4 regions of the Streptomyces sp. NPDC048338 genome follow, and region 1 is predicted to be linked to each of the others. Evidence: riboswitches for the same ligand, from Rfam matches in the RefSeq annotation. Region 1 holds a riboswitch; each other region holds the start of a gene.

Region 1 (3,469 bases):
TGGCTGACGTCGGCGGGCAGACCCGCGAGATCCGCCTCGGCACGGATCGTGGCAAAGGACTGGCGGTAGATCTCCGCCCCGTCCTTCTCGTAGTCGAACATCCTGTTGCTCTCGCTCATCTCGTGGGTGTGGACGGGCCGCGGGCCGCAGCGACGGCGTCGGGGAGGTCTGTACGAGGGGTGGGGCGCCCGTCCACCAGGTAGTGGCCGTCGGCGGTGGCGACGACGTCCACCCAGGTGCGCGGGAGGGCGCCGCCGGCCGTGCCGTGCGGGTGCCCGCAGCGCCGCTCGCACCCGGAGAACTGGACGGGGAGTCCGCCGGCGCCCCGGCCCGGGGTCGCGTCCGCGCGGACGTCGGCGAGGGACTTGGCGCACCCGGGACGGCCGGTGCACGCGCCGACGCCGAGCCAGGGCGAGTCCGCCCGCGTGAGCAGACCGGTCTCGGCGAGCGAGGCGAGGCGGGCCTCGGCGGCGGCCCGGTCGGCGAAGCCGGTCACCACGGCGCCCCGCCAGGGGGTGAGCCGCAACTCGCCGACGGCGCCTCCGGCGGGGGCCGGCCCGGGAGCGAGTGCCCTCAACTGCGCGGCGGTCAGACGTCCCAGGTGCAGGGAGACGGAGACGGCGTGGGCGCCGGAGACCGGATGCCCGAAGACTCCGGGCAGCGGCCCGGCGAAGGCGGGGCGGGTGGTGCCGACGGGTCCGGTCCGCGTGGTCGGGGGTCCGGTGGGGGCGTGCGGAGGTGCGGCGGCGGCCCGTCCCGTTGTCCGGACGGCGTCCGCGGGCCGCGCGGGGACGCCCGCGCGGCGCAGGGCGTCCGCGAGGTCGGGCTCGACCCCCTCGGGGAGTTCCTTCACGCGCCAGGCACCCGTGCCCGCCGCCCGCGCGGCGACGAGGAAGGCGTCCGCCGCGGCGAGCGCCGCACGGGCCGCGTCGGCCCGCGCGACGCGGAAGGTCCGGCGTCCCACCCGCACGAGGACGTCGTCCGCCGGGGGAGCCGTCCCGTCGTCCACCGGGGATCCCGTGGCGGGCCCCGCTGAGAACAAGGTCACATCCGCGCCCAGGCCGCCCACGTCTCCGCGGCCGTCGTCGAGAGCGAAGAGGAATCGGCCGGAAAGCGCCGTCGTCCACGCCTCCCCGCACAGCAGCCCGTCGAGCTCGCGCGCCCACAACTGGACGTCTCCGCAGCCGATTCCGTCCGCTCCGGCCAGGGGCGAGGCGATGATGTTCCGGATGCGTTCGTGCGCCGCGGAGGGCAGCAGGCCGGCGTCCGAAAGCAGCTCCGCCAGCTCCGTCCCGCAGCCTTCGCCGAGGCCCCGCAGCTCGACGTTCCCGCGCGACGTGACACTGATCCGCCCGTCGCCCAGCGTCTGTGCCGCATCGGCCAGAACCTGTGCCTGATGCCCCGTCAGAATGCCTGCGGGCAGGCGGAGTCGGGCCAGGCGGCCGTCGTCGGCGGGGTGCAGTCGCAGGGCCCCCGGGCAGGCGTCGCCACGTTCCCGTATGAACGGTTCGCCCCGGTTGGGCGTTGTGGGTGGGGTGGGCGGCATGGCGGCGAGCATACCCACGTCGTTCCGGGCGCCATCCCTGCGCGGGGCGGTCAGGATCTACTATGCAGACGGCATGGGGTCCCAGGACCCCGGGGAGGAAGCCCGGTGAGAATCCGGCGCGGTCCCGCCACTGTGAGCCGGCCCCTGAGACGGGGCCGGTGAGTCAGGAACTCCCGCCGTCCACACGACCACCCGGGGCGCGGAAACCCCGAGGAAGGCCTGCGCTCGCATGCGAATTCTGTTGCTGTCGCACTCCGACACCGACCTGCTCAGCGCCCGCGCGGCCGGGGGACCGGTCGAGTACCGCTTCGCCAACCCCGCCCGGCTTCCCGCCGCCGACCTGCCCGGTCTCCTGGACGGCGCCGACCTCGTCCTGGTCCGCCTCCTCGGCGGCCTGCGGGCCTGGGAGGAGGGTCTCGACGCGCTGCTCGCCGACGACCAGCCGCGGCCGGTGGTCGTGCTCTCCGGCGAACAGGCCCCCGACGCCCAGCTCATGGAGGCCTCCACGGTCCCCATCGGCGTCGCCACCGAGGCGCACGCCTACCTCGCGCACGGCGGCCCGGACAACCTGGAGCAGCTGGCCCGCTTCCTCTCCGACACCGTGCTGCTCACCGGGCACGGTTTCGAGGCCCCGGCCGCCGCCCCGACCTGGGGCCCGCTGGAGCGCACCCCCCGCACCACCGACGGCCCGACCGTCGCCGTGCTCTACTACCGCGCCCACCACATGAGCGGCAACACCGGCTTCGTCGCCGCGCTGTGCGAGGCACTGGAGGACGCCGGCGCCCAGGCCCGCCCGTTGTTCGTGGCCTCCCTGCGCGCCCCCGAGCCCGAGCTGCTCGACCGTCTCCGTGACGCCGACGCGATCGTCACCACCGTCCTCGCGGCCGGCGGCACCAGGCCCGCCGAGGCCCAGGCCGGCGGCGACGAGGAGGCCTGGGACGCGGGCGCGCTCGCCGCTCTCGACGTGCCGATCCTCCAGGCGCTGTGCCTCACCGGCTCGCGCGCCGCGTGGGAGGAGAACGACGAGGGCCTGTCGCCGCTCGACGCGGCGAGCCAGGTCGCCGTCCCCGAGTTCGACGGCCGGCTCATCACCGTCCCCTTCTCCTTCAAGGAGATCGACGAGGACGGGCTGCCGTCCTACGTCGCCGACGCCGAGCGCGCCGCCCGCGTCGCCGGGATCGCCGTCCGCCACGCCCGCCTGCGGCACATCCCGAACGCCGAGAAGAAGCTGGCGCTCGTCCTCTCCGCCTACCCGACCAAGCACTCCCGGATCGGCAACGCGGTCGGTCTGGACACCCCCGCCTCCGCCGTGGCGCTGCTGCGCCGGCTCCGTGAGGAGGGCTACGACTTCGGCCCCGTCGAGGAGGTCCCCGGCCTGGTCTCCGGCGACGGCGACGAGCTGATCTACGCCCTGATCGAGGCCGGCGGCCACGACCAGGACTGGCTCACCGAGGAGCAGCTCGCCCGCAACCCCGTCCGCATCCCGGCCGCCGACTACAAGCGCTGGTACGCGACGCTGCCCGCCGAACTCCGCGCCTCCGTCGAGGAGCACTGGGGCCCGGCGCCCGGCGAGATGTTCCTCGACCGCTCCCGCAACCCCGACGGCGACATCGTGCTCGCCGCGCTGCGCCGCGGGAACCTGCTGGTCGTCATCCAGCCGCCGCGCGGCTTCGGCGAGAACCCGATCGCGATCTACCACGACCCCGATCTGCCCCCCTCGCACCACTACCTGGCCGCCTACCGCTGGATCGCGGCCCGCGCCGAGGACGGCGGCTTCGGCGCCGACGCCATGGTCCATCTGGGCAAGCACGGCAACCTGGAATGGCTGCCGGGCAAGAACGCGGGCCTGTCCGCGGCCTGCGGCCCGGACGCGGCCCTCGGCGACCTGCCGCTCGTCTACCCCTTCCTGGTCAACGACCCGGG
Region 2 (3,469 bases), on a different contig from region 1:
GAGGAAGGTGACGGCCGTGCGGACCGTCGCGTCGAGCCGCTCCCAGTCGATGTCGCCGGTCGCCAGGTCCACGAACGCGCCGAGGTTGACCGAGCCCAGGTTGCAGACCGCGGTCTCGCCGTCGTCCGTGACCTCCAGGATCTCCGTGCAGAGGTTGGAGGAGTGGACCGTGTGGCCCGGCTCCGCCGTCTGGTTGGCCGTGCGGTTCGAGGCGTCCTTGAAGGTCATCCAGCCGTTGCCGGTCTGGGCGAGCGTCCGCATCATCCGGCCGTACAGGTCACGGGCCGGCATGGTCTTGCGGGCCAGGCCCTTCGCCTCGGCGGCGCGGTAGGCGGCGTCGAACTCCTCGCCCCACAGGTCGACCAGCTCGGGCACGTCCGCCGGGGAGAACAGCGACCACGGGGCGTCGGCGTTGACCCGGCGCATGAACTCGTCCGGGATCCAGTGCGCCAGGTTCAGGTTGTGCGTGCGCCGGGCGTCCTCGCCGGTGTTGTCGCGCAGCTCCAGGAACTCCTCGATGTCCGCGTGCCAGGTCTCCAGGTAGACGGCGGCGGCGCCCTTGCGCCGGCCGCCCTGGTTCACGGCCGCGACGGAGGCGTCCAGCGTCTTCAGGAACGGCACGATGCCGTTGGAGTGCCCGTTGGTGCCGCGGATCAGCGAACCGCGGGCGCGGATGCGGGAGTACGACAGGCCGATGCCGCCCGCGTGCTTCGAGAGACGCGCGACCTGGTGGTACCGGTCGTAGATGGAGTCCAGCTCGTCCAGCGGAGAGTCGAGCAGGTAGCAGGACGACATCTGCGGGTGGCGGGTGCCGGAGTTGAAGAGCGTGGGGGAGGAGGGCAGGTAGTCGAGCCGGCTCATCAGGCCGTAGAGCGCGGTGACCTCGTCCAGCGCGCGCGTCGAGTTGTCCTCGGCGAGCCCGGCGGCCACGCGCAGCATGAAGTGCTGGGGCGTCTCGACGACCTTGCGGGTGATCGGGTGGCGCAGCAGGTAGCGCGAGTACAGGGTGCGCAGGCCGAAGTAGCCGAAGCGGTCGTCGCCGGCCGGGTCCACCGTCGCGTCGAGCGTCGCGCCGTGCAGCCGGACGAACGCGGCCGTACGGTCGGCGATCAGACCCTCGCGGTGGCCGACGGCGACGGAGGCCGAGAAGCACACCGCGCCCTGACCCGCCGCCTCGTCGGCGATGGTGATCGTCAGGAGCCGGGCGGCGAGCCGGGAGTACGCGGGGTCCTCGGCGATCAGGCCGGCGGCCGCCTCGGTGGCCAGCTCGCGCAGTTCCGCCTCGTCCGAGCCGGCGCTCCGGCCGCGCAGCGCGGCGGCGGCGACCTTGCCGGGGTCGGTGTCGGGGAGATCGGCGGTGAGGTCGGTCAGGATCCGCAGCAGCACGGTCCCGGGTCCGTCGCTCTCGATCGCTGCGGCCGGATCGGCGGGCGCGATGGTCACGTGGGGGCTCTCCCTCGCTCGGCTCGGGGCCGGCGGGGGAAGCGGGCAGCCGGGCACCCGTACGCAGGGTGCGCCGCGCCACCGGCCCACTCCGCGAGGCCCGGACGTCTGTGACACCCGGAACGGACGGACCGGGCGCACTGTCGGCAGGTCTTCGGACTCACCTGGCGGATGAAAACGCCATAAGCACACCGTTGCGGGACAGTTCCGGACTTGCACCGGATTCCCCTGCGGCGACAGCGAGCACGAGCATACATGTGGGGGGCGCCCCTGGAGACACCCCCCACATGTTGTGTCGTTCCGTGCTCAGAGCTCCAACGCGTAGGTGTGCAGGGGATCCATGTCGGCCAGCGGGCTCCAGTCCCGGTCAGGGGTACGGACGAAGCCCGCCCGCTCGTAGATCCGGTGCGCGGCGGACATGCGCGACTGGGTGGAGAGCACCAGCCGCCGGCATCCCGGTGTCCTGCGCGCCCGCTCCACGCAGGCCCGGACGAGGGCCTCGCCGACGCCCCGGCCGCGGGCGCCCTTCGCCACGGCGAGCATCCGGAACTCGGCCTCGCCCTCGCGCGCGATGTCGGCCCACTCCCCGCCGGCGACGAAGGTCACGCCGCCGAGCACCGTGCCGGCGCGGTCCACCGCCACCAGCACCTCCGCTTCCGCGGCCCGCCGGGCCACGTTCCGCAACAGGCGCAGGTAGTCGTCGTCCTCGCCGAAGTCGAGGTGCCCGTCGTCGAGGAAGGCCCGCGCGGTGACCTCGCCGAGGGCGTCGTACTCCTCGGGCCGTACCGCCCTGATGGTGAAGTCCATCCAGGCAGTGTGCCGCGCTCAGCCGCTCGCGCCCACTCCGTTGTCGGGGGCTCCGTCGCCGACCGGTGGCAGGTCGCCGCGCTCGACGGGCCCGCTCCCGCTCGTCCGCCGCGGCAGGACCGCGTCCAGTTCGGCGTCGTCGGCGCGGTGCGCCTCGGCGGCGGCCTCCCGCAGCAGGTCCTTTCCCACGGACAGCGGGGCGGCCAGCTCGACGCGCAGGCCGTTCTCGTTGCGCAGGTACGCGTGCCGGTCGGCGGAGTGCCGGTACCAGCCGCCGCCCTCCCTCACACAGGTGTCGCCGGCCGGCGGGGCGGCGCAGTCCCGCTCGGTGAAGGGGCGCCGCTCCGCGGAGAGGGTCAGCTGCTCGCCGGCGGGCCCGACGTAGGTGAGCTGGAAGCCGTCGTCGCCGATGACGCCGGCCGACTGGAGGGCCGGCCGGAACCCCTCGGCCTCGGTGACGTACACGTGCTCGACGCGGGTCTGCGCGGCGTGGGCGCGCGCCTCCAGCTCCGCGTGGTCGGGCGCCGGTCCGCCCGGGACCTCGGTGCCGCAGCCGGTGACGGCGAGCACGAGGGGGAGCAGGACGAGCAGGGAGAGGCGAGGTCCGGTTCTCATCCGCACATCCTTTCGTGACGACGGCGAAGGCCGCCGCGCCTTCCCCGGGGGAAGCGCGGCGGCCTTCGTCACCTTGCGGGCGGGGTCAGTGGCCCGCGCCCACCTTCGGCAGCTCGGTCTGCACGCCCGCGTCGCCGGCGTCCGCCGTGTAGTCCGACGGGGACGTCTCGTCCACGCCCTCGGGCGCCTTGAGGGCCTTCAGGACGAACGTCAGGACGACGGTCACCACCACGTTGATCACGAAGGCGGTGAGGCCGATGTAGCCGATCTCGCCGATGCCCGGGATCTCGGCGGACGAGCCGCCGAAGTGCTTCTGCGTCGGGCTGGCCACGCCGTACGCCGCCGCCGTGCCGTAGACCATGCCGACGGCCCAGCCGGCCAGCAGCGCCCAGCGGTGGAACCAGCGGGTGAACAGGCCGCCGACCAGGGCCGGCAGCGTCTGCAGGATCCAGATGCCGCCGAGCAGCTGGAAGTTGATCGCGACCGTCTTGTCCATGGTGAGGACGAAGACCAGCGCGCCGACCTTGACCAGCAGCGACACCAGCTTGGACACCTTGGTCTCCTGCTCCGGCGTGGCGTCCGGCTTCAGGAAGTCCTTGTAGAT
Region 3 (3,469 bases), on a different contig from region 1:
CTAGCTTGCCGTGTTGAGTCCTCTTTGTCTGCTTCTTCCTGTGGTGTGCGCCACAGTGGTGCCCGTCGATCGACGTTTCACGCGTGATAGATCTTCACGACCGCCCGGGGACGCCACCCCTGTTCCCGGGGGCGCTCGAGCCGGCTGACCGCCGGTAGCACTCCATTCCACATCCGGGGGGATCAGGACCTGATCCGCAGCCAGACGCAGTCGGCGCGGGTCAGCATGGAGAAAGGCGCACCACCATGACCTCAGTGCAGGTCGACAAGCAGCACGACGGCACCGACGGGGCCGTGGGCGGCGGCGAGGGCTACCAGCGTGGCCTCGGCGCCCGGCAGATCCAGATGATCGCCATCGGCGGTGCCATCGGCACCGGACTCTTCCTCGGCGCGGGCAAGGCCATCTCCAAGGCCGGCCCCAGCCTGATCCTGGCCTATGCCATCGCGGGCCTGGTCATCTTCTTCATCATGCGGGCCCTGGGCGAACTGCTCATGTACCGCCCGGTGTCGGGCTCCTTCTCGGAGTACGCCCGCGAGTTCGTCGGCCCCTTCTGGGGATACGTGACCGGCTGGACGTACTGGCTCTTCTGGGTCGTCACCGGCATCACCGAGGTCACCGCGGCCGCCAAGTACATGGCGTTCTGGACACACGGGAGTTTCCCGCAGTGGGCCTTCGCGCTGATCTTCACCGTCATCCTCTACGGCGCGAACCTGATCTCCGTGAAGCTCTTCGGTGAGCTCGAGTTCTGGTTCTCGATGGTCAAGGTCACCGCGATCGTCGGCATGATCCTCATCTGCGCCGGCATCCTCACCATCGGCTTCTCCGACGCGGCCGAGACCGCCTCCGTGGCGAACCTCTGGAACGACGGCGGCTTCTTCCCCAAGGGCCTCGGCGGCACGCTGATGACCCTGCAGATCGTGATGTTCGCCTTCCTCGCGGTCGAACTGGTCGGCGTCACCGCCGGCGAGTCCAAGGACCCCAAGACCGTCCTGCCCAAGGCGATCAACACCGTCCCGTGGCGCATCGCCGTCTTCTACGTCGGCGCCCTCATCATGATCCTCTCGGTCGTGCCGTGGTCGGAGTTCCAGCCGGGCGTCTCCCCGTTCGTCGCCGCCTTCGAGAAGATGGGCCTCGGCATCGGCGCCGCCATCGTCAACTTCGTGGTGCTGACCGCCGCCCTGTCCTCCTGCAACTCGGGCATGTACTCCACCGGCCGGATGCTGCGCGACCTCGCGCTGAACGGCCAGGGGCCGAAGTTCCTCACCAAGCTCACCGGCAACGGCGTCCCGCTGCTCGGCACGACGGTCTCCGCCGCGCTGATGCTGGTCGGCGTGTGGATCAACTACGTGGCGCCGGGCAAGGCCTTCGACTACGTCGTCTCCTTCGCCACCATCTCCGGCATGTGGGCCTGGATCATGATCCTGGTCTGCCAGATCCGCTACCGCGCCAAGGCGAACCGCGGCGAGCTGCCCGAGTCCGGCTTCAAGGCCCCGGGTGCCCCGTTCACCAGCTGGTTCGCCCTCGCCTTCATCGGCATGGTCATCGTGATGATGGGAATCGACCCCGACTCCCGCGTCGCACTGTGGCCCGGCGCGCCGGTGTGGGCCCTGATCATGGGCGTCTCGTACCTCGTGCTGAAGGCCCGCAACCCGCAGGGCGCGGCGTTCGTCAAGCGCTCCTGATCTCCGCCGTCTCGGCATTCGGGCCGTCGCGTACCACTCCTCGGTACGCGGCGGCCCGCCCGCTTATCCTGTCGACCATGCTGACCATCACCCGGGCCCTGTACGACCAGATCGTGGAACACTCCCGCGCGGACCACCCCGACGAGGCCTGCGGCGTGGTCGCGGGCCCGGCCGGCACCGGCCGCCCCGAGCGCTTCATCCCGATGCTGAACGCCGCGCGCTCGCCCACGTTCTACGAGTTCGACTCGGCCGACCTGCTGAAGCTGTACCGCGAGATGGACGACCGGGACGAGGAGCCCGTGGTCATCTACCACTCGCACACGGCGACCGAGGCCTACCCGTCCCGCACGGACATCTCCTACGCGAACGAGCCCGCCGCCCACTACGTCCTCGTCTCCACCGCGGACACGGACGACGCCGGCCCCTTCCAGTTCCGCTCCTTCACCATCGTCGAAGGCGTCGTCACCGAGGAAGAGGTCCAGGTCGTCGAGGCGTACGCGCAGACCCCCGGAGCCTGAAGCGCCTCACGCCCTCCGCACGCCGACGACGTGATGAGAGACTGATGGGACATCAGGGCGGCAGGACCCAGGAAGCCGGTGCGAATCCGGCACGGTCCCGCCACTGTGACCGGCTCCCGCCCCGGGAGCCGGAAGCCAGGAACTGACCTGCCGCCTTCTCACCACCGACCGGGGACGTGGAAATCCCCGTCAGGAGGCACGTCCGTGTTGACCCGGCGCCGTACACCGCTGCCCGCCCTCGCCCTTCTCCCGCTGCTCGCCGCCTGCTCCGCGCCCGCCGCGCAGCCCCCGGACCCGAAGACCGCCCCGGGATTCCCCTACACCGTCGCCAACTGCGGTGTGCAGACCACCTACCAGGCCCCGCCGCGACGTGCCGTGACGATGAACCAGCACGTCACCGAGGTCATGCTGGCCCTCGGCCTGGAGAAGTCCCTCGTCGGCACCGCCTACCTCGACGACCGCGTGCTGCCCGCCTACAAGAAGGCGTACGACACCGTCCCGGTGCTCGCCGAGGAGTACCCGTCGAAGGAGGCGCTGCTCGCCGCCGACCCCGACTTCGTCTACGGCGGCTACGCCTCCGCCTTCGACGCCAAGGCCGGCCGCGGCCGCGACGACCTCAAGGCCGCGGGCATCGGCACCCGGCTGAACACGGAGTACTGCCCCTCCGGCGCCTCCTCGCTCACCGACCTCTACCGGGAGGTCGACGAGGTCGCCCGCACCTTCGGCGTCCCCGAACGAGGCCGGGAGTGGACCGCCCAGGCCCGCCGGACCGTCGCCGCCACCGAACGCCGCCTGAAGGACGTGCCCCCCGTCTCCGTCTTCGTCTACGACAGCGGCGACAAGACCGCGTTCACCGCCGGCGGCACCGGCATCGGCAACGAACTGATCACCCGCGCCGGCGGCCGCAACGTCTTCGCCGACATCGCCAAGCCCTTCGGCGACGCGACCTGGGAACAGGTCGTCGCCCGCCGGCCCGACGTGATCGTCATCTACGACTACGGCTCCACGACCGTCGAACAGAAGAAGAAGCGCCTGCTGGAGGACCCCGCCCTCCGCGACGTCCCCGCGATCAGGAACCAGCGCTTCGCCGTCATGCCGCTCTCGGACACGGTCCTCGGCGTCCGCGTCCCCGCCGCCGTCGACAAGCTCGCCGCCCAGCTCCACCCGGACCGGTGACCGCGCCCCCGAAGGGGGACGTCCGGCAGCCCGCGCACCCGCCCGTCCGGGTCGGTGCGCGGGCCGCCGCACGCCCACCCGCCGCCGCCCCCG
Region 4 (3,469 bases), on a different contig from region 1:
ACCCAGAGGCGTTCGGCCGGGATCGCCTTCAGCGCTTCGCGCAGCAGCCCGGTCGCCTCCCGCGCTGACGGTACGCGCGGGGAGTGGATGTCCCAGACACCCGGGCCCGCCTCGCGCGGGTACGCGGCGGAGGCGAGCTCACCCGCCACGGCCATGTGGGAGCGGGCGGCCTCCAGGCTGATGACGTCGGCGTCGAGAGCGTCGATCGCCGCCAGGATGTCCCCGAACTCGGCGTAGCACATGTGGGTGTGGACCTGGGTCTCCGGTCGGACGCCGCTCGTGGTGAGGCGGAACGCCTCCGTCGCCCAGTCGAGATAGGCGGCGTGCCGCTCCGCCCGCAGCGGAAGCGTCTCGCGCAGGGCCGGCTCGTCGACCTGGATGACGGCGGTGCCGGCCGCCTCCAGGTCGGCGACCTCGTCGCGCAGCGCCAGGGCGACCTGCCGGGCGGTGTCGGCGAGCGGCAGGTCGTCGCGGACGAAGGACCAGGCCAGCATGGTGACCGGCCCGGTGAGCATCCCCTTGACCGGGCGCCGCGTCAGGGACTGCGCGTACGCGGTCCAGCGCACCGTCATCGGGTCCTGGCGCGAGATGTCCCCGGCCAGGATCGGCGGCCGCACGTACCGGGTGCCGTACGACTGGACCCAGCCGTGCCGGGTGGCGAGGTACCCGGTCAGCTGCTCCGCGAAGTACTGCACCATGTCGTTGCGTTCGGGTTCGCCGTGGACGAGCACGTCCAGGCCCGTCCGCTCCTGGAAGGCGACGACCTCGCGGATCTCGGCCTCGATCCGCGCCTCGTATCCGGCCGCGTCGAGCCGGCCCGCCCGCAGATCGGCGCGGGCCGCGCGCAGTTCGGAGGTCTGTGGGAAGGAGCCGATCGAGGTCGTGGGCAGCGGCGGCAGACCGAGCCCGGTCCGCTGGGCGGCCGCGCGCAGCGAGTACGGCTGGGGGCGCCTGAGGTCGGCTTCCCCGACGGCCGCCGCCCTGGCCCGGACCGCCGGATCGCGGGTCAGCGCGGACGTCGAACGGGAGGCGAGGGCGGCGCGGTTGGCGGCGAGTTCCGCCGCGATCGCCCCGGTGCCCCGGGACAGACCGCGGGCGAGGGTGAAGATCTCGCCGGTCTTCTGGCGGGCGAACGCGAGCCAGCGTGCCACCTGGGGGTCGATGCCCCGCTCGGCCGTGGCGTCGAGCGGCACGTGGAGCAGCGAGCAGGACGCGGCGACGTCGACCCGCCCGGCGAGCCCCAGCAGGGTGCCGAGGAGGGCGAGGGACTTCTCGTAGTCGTTGATCCAGATGTTGCGCCCGTCGACGACCCCGGCGACCAGGCGCCTGCCGGGCAGCCCGCCGACCGCGGCGAGGTCGTCGAGGTTGGCGGCGGCGGGGCCGGTGAAGTCCAGGGCCAGGCCGTCGACGGGGGCCTTCGCCAGGACGGGAAGCGCGGCGCCGAGCCGGTCGAAGTAGGAGGCGACGAGCAGCCGGGGCCGGTCGGTGAGCCCGCCGAGCTCGCGGTAGGCGTGGGCGGCCGCGTTCAGTTCGGCCGGGGTGCGGTCCTGGACGAGGGCGGGCTCGTCGAGCTGCACCCACTCGGCGCCCGAAGCCCGCAGGTCGGCCATGACCTGCGCGTACACCGGCAACAGCCGGTCGAGCAGGGTGAGCGGCCGGAAGTCGCCGGGGACGCCGGGAGCCGGCTTGGCCAGCAGGAGGTAGGTGACAGGGCCGAGCAGGACGGGCCGGGCGGTGAGGCCGAGCGCCCGCGCCTCGCGCAGCTCCGCGACCTGCCGTGCGGAGTCGGCGGTGAAGACGGTGTCGGGCCCGAGTTCGGGGACCAGATAGTGGTAGTTGGTGTCGAACCACTTCGTCATCTCCAGCGGCGCCACCTCCTGCGTGCCACGCGCCATCGCGAAGTAGCCGCCGAGCGGGTCGGCCGCGACGGCGGCCCGGTGGCGCTCGGGCACGGCGCCGACCATGACGCTGGTGTCGAGCACGTGGTCGTAGTACGAGAAGTCGCCGGTCGGCACCTCGGTGATGCCGGTGTCGGCGAGCTGCATCCAGGTGGCGCGCCGCAGGTCCCGGCCGGTCCTGTGAAGGGACTCGGCGTCGACCCGGCCCTGCCAGTAGCCCTCGACGGCCCTCTTCAGTTCCCGGTCCCGGCCGTGGCGGGGGTACCCGTACAGGGTGGCCGTCGCCGCGGCCCTTCGTGTCGCCCTTGTCGTCACGGAACTCTCCTTCGCGAGCGTGTCTCCATGCGTCCCGGCGACGGGACGAGGGCGCGAAGGGGTGCGTGGACGAACGGACCGTGGCCGCCAGCCGTGTCATGCCGGACGCATGCACATCGGTTCGGGGCGGCTCGCCCGCTCTGTACGCCGACCCGCCCTCGAGGTCACCGGGATGTCCGCGCGCGAACGGTCGCGCGCGGGCAACGGGCAGGTCTTCGGACTCGCGGGCACGCCCGCCTCTCTCCGAGGCGGACACCTAGTGGCCGTCGCTTCCCGGACCCGTACAGGTCCAGTGCGTATGACGGCGGTCGTTCCCACTCACCGCTGCGGGGCAGTCCCGGATTCCCACCGGGTTCCCTCTTGCGACGCGTCCCGTCTGGCGGACGGGCGCGAACCAGTTGCGCCCGCCACCCTAGTCGGCCCGCGAGCGGGTCCGCCGCCACGGAGGCGAGTTGGCCGGGAATCGCGGTCGGGCCGCCGGCGTTCGGGCTCCTTACCCGCGGTGCGGTGTCACGCCGGTCAGCCGCTCCGGGCTGAGCAGTTCGGCGATGCGTTCGGCGGGCAGCAGCCCCTTCTCCAGCGTGAGTTCGGCGACTCCCCGCCCGGTCCGCAGCGCCTCCTGGGCGATGGCGGTGGCCGCGGTGTAGCCGATGTGCGGGTTGAGGGCGGTGGCCAGGCCGATGGAGTTCCGCACGGTCGCCTGCAGCTGTTCGGTGTTGGCGGTGATGCCCGAGACACAGCGCTCCGCCAGGGTGAGGCAGGCGGCGCGCAGCGAGGTGATGCTCTTCGACAGGGCGTGCTGGATGACCGGTTCGAAGGCGTTCAGCTGGAGCTGGCCGCCTTCCGCGGCCATGGTGATCGTGATGTCGTTGCCGATCACCTCGAAGGCGACCTGGTTGACGACCTCGGGGATCACCGGGTTGACCTTGCCCGGCATGATGCTCGAACCGGCCTGCACGGCGGGCAGGTTGATCTCGTTCAGGCCGGCACGCGGTCCGGAGGAGAGCAGCCGCAGGTCGTTGCAGGTCTTGGAGAGCTTCACCGCCAGGCGCTTGAGGACACCGGAGAGCTGGACGAACGCCCCGCAGTCCTGGGTGGCCTCGATCAGGTTGGGCGAGGTCACCAGCGGCAGGCCGGTGATCTCGGACAGGTGCCGCCGGGCCGTCTCGGCGTAGCCGGCCGGGGCGTTGAGGCCCGTCCCGATGGCAGTGGCGCCGAGGTTGATCTCGTGGATCAGCTCGACGGCCTCGGCCAGC

The links. A riboswitch is a leader RNA that binds a small molecule or an ion and turns the genes downstream of it on or off. The one in region 1 is predicted to bind cobalamin.
Region 2: another riboswitch for cobalamin. It lies ahead of ACGFZF_RS26780 (ribonucleoside-diphosphate reductase subunit alpha); the one in region 1 lies ahead of cobN (cobaltochelatase subunit CobN).
Region 3: another riboswitch for cobalamin. It lies ahead of ACGFZF_RS29900 (ABC transporter substrate-binding protein); the one in region 1 lies ahead of cobN (cobaltochelatase subunit CobN).
Region 4: another riboswitch for cobalamin. It lies ahead of metE (5-methyltetrahydropteroyltriglutamate--homocysteine S-methyltransferase); the one in region 1 lies ahead of cobN (cobaltochelatase subunit CobN).

The regions. Positions count from the first base shown of each region.
Region 1 is NZ_JBICYQ010000003.1:350,532-354,000, reverse strand. Features, by position in the region: gene ACGFZF_RS09205 (precorrin-8X methylmutase) at 1-101, opposite strand, end outside; gene ACGFZF_RS09200 (cobalamin biosynthesis protein CobG) at 116-1,546, opposite strand; cobalamin riboswitch at 1,599-1,742, shown strand; gene cobN (cobaltochelatase subunit CobN) at 1,776-3,469, shown strand, end outside.
Region 2 is NZ_JBICYQ010000012.1:147,779-151,247, reverse strand. Features, by position in the region: gene ACGFZF_RS26780 (ribonucleoside-diphosphate reductase subunit alpha) at 1-1,443, opposite strand, end outside; cobalamin riboswitch at 1,571-1,709, opposite strand; gene ACGFZF_RS26775 (GNAT family N-acetyltransferase) at 1,750-2,250, opposite strand; gene ACGFZF_RS26770 (hypothetical protein) at 2,269-2,865, opposite strand; gene mctP (monocarboxylate uptake permease MctP) at 2,951-3,469, opposite strand, start outside.
Region 3 is NZ_JBICYQ010000014.1:192,968-196,436, reverse strand. Features, by position in the region: gene ACGFZF_RS29910 (amino acid permease) at 246-1,682, shown strand; gene ACGFZF_RS29905 (Mov34/MPN/PAD-1 family protein) at 1,760-2,200, shown strand; cobalamin riboswitch at 2,229-2,366, shown strand; gene ACGFZF_RS29900 (ABC transporter substrate-binding protein) at 2,408-3,376, shown strand; gene ACGFZF_RS29895 (FecCD family ABC transporter permease) at 3,373-3,469, shown strand, end outside.
Region 4 is NZ_JBICYQ010000005.1:391,743-395,211, forward strand. Features, by position in the region: gene metE (5-methyltetrahydropteroyltriglutamate--homocysteine S-methyltransferase) at 1-2,213, opposite strand, end outside; cobalamin riboswitch at 2,423-2,575, opposite strand; gene aspA (aspartate ammonia-lyase) at 2,707-3,469, opposite strand, start outside.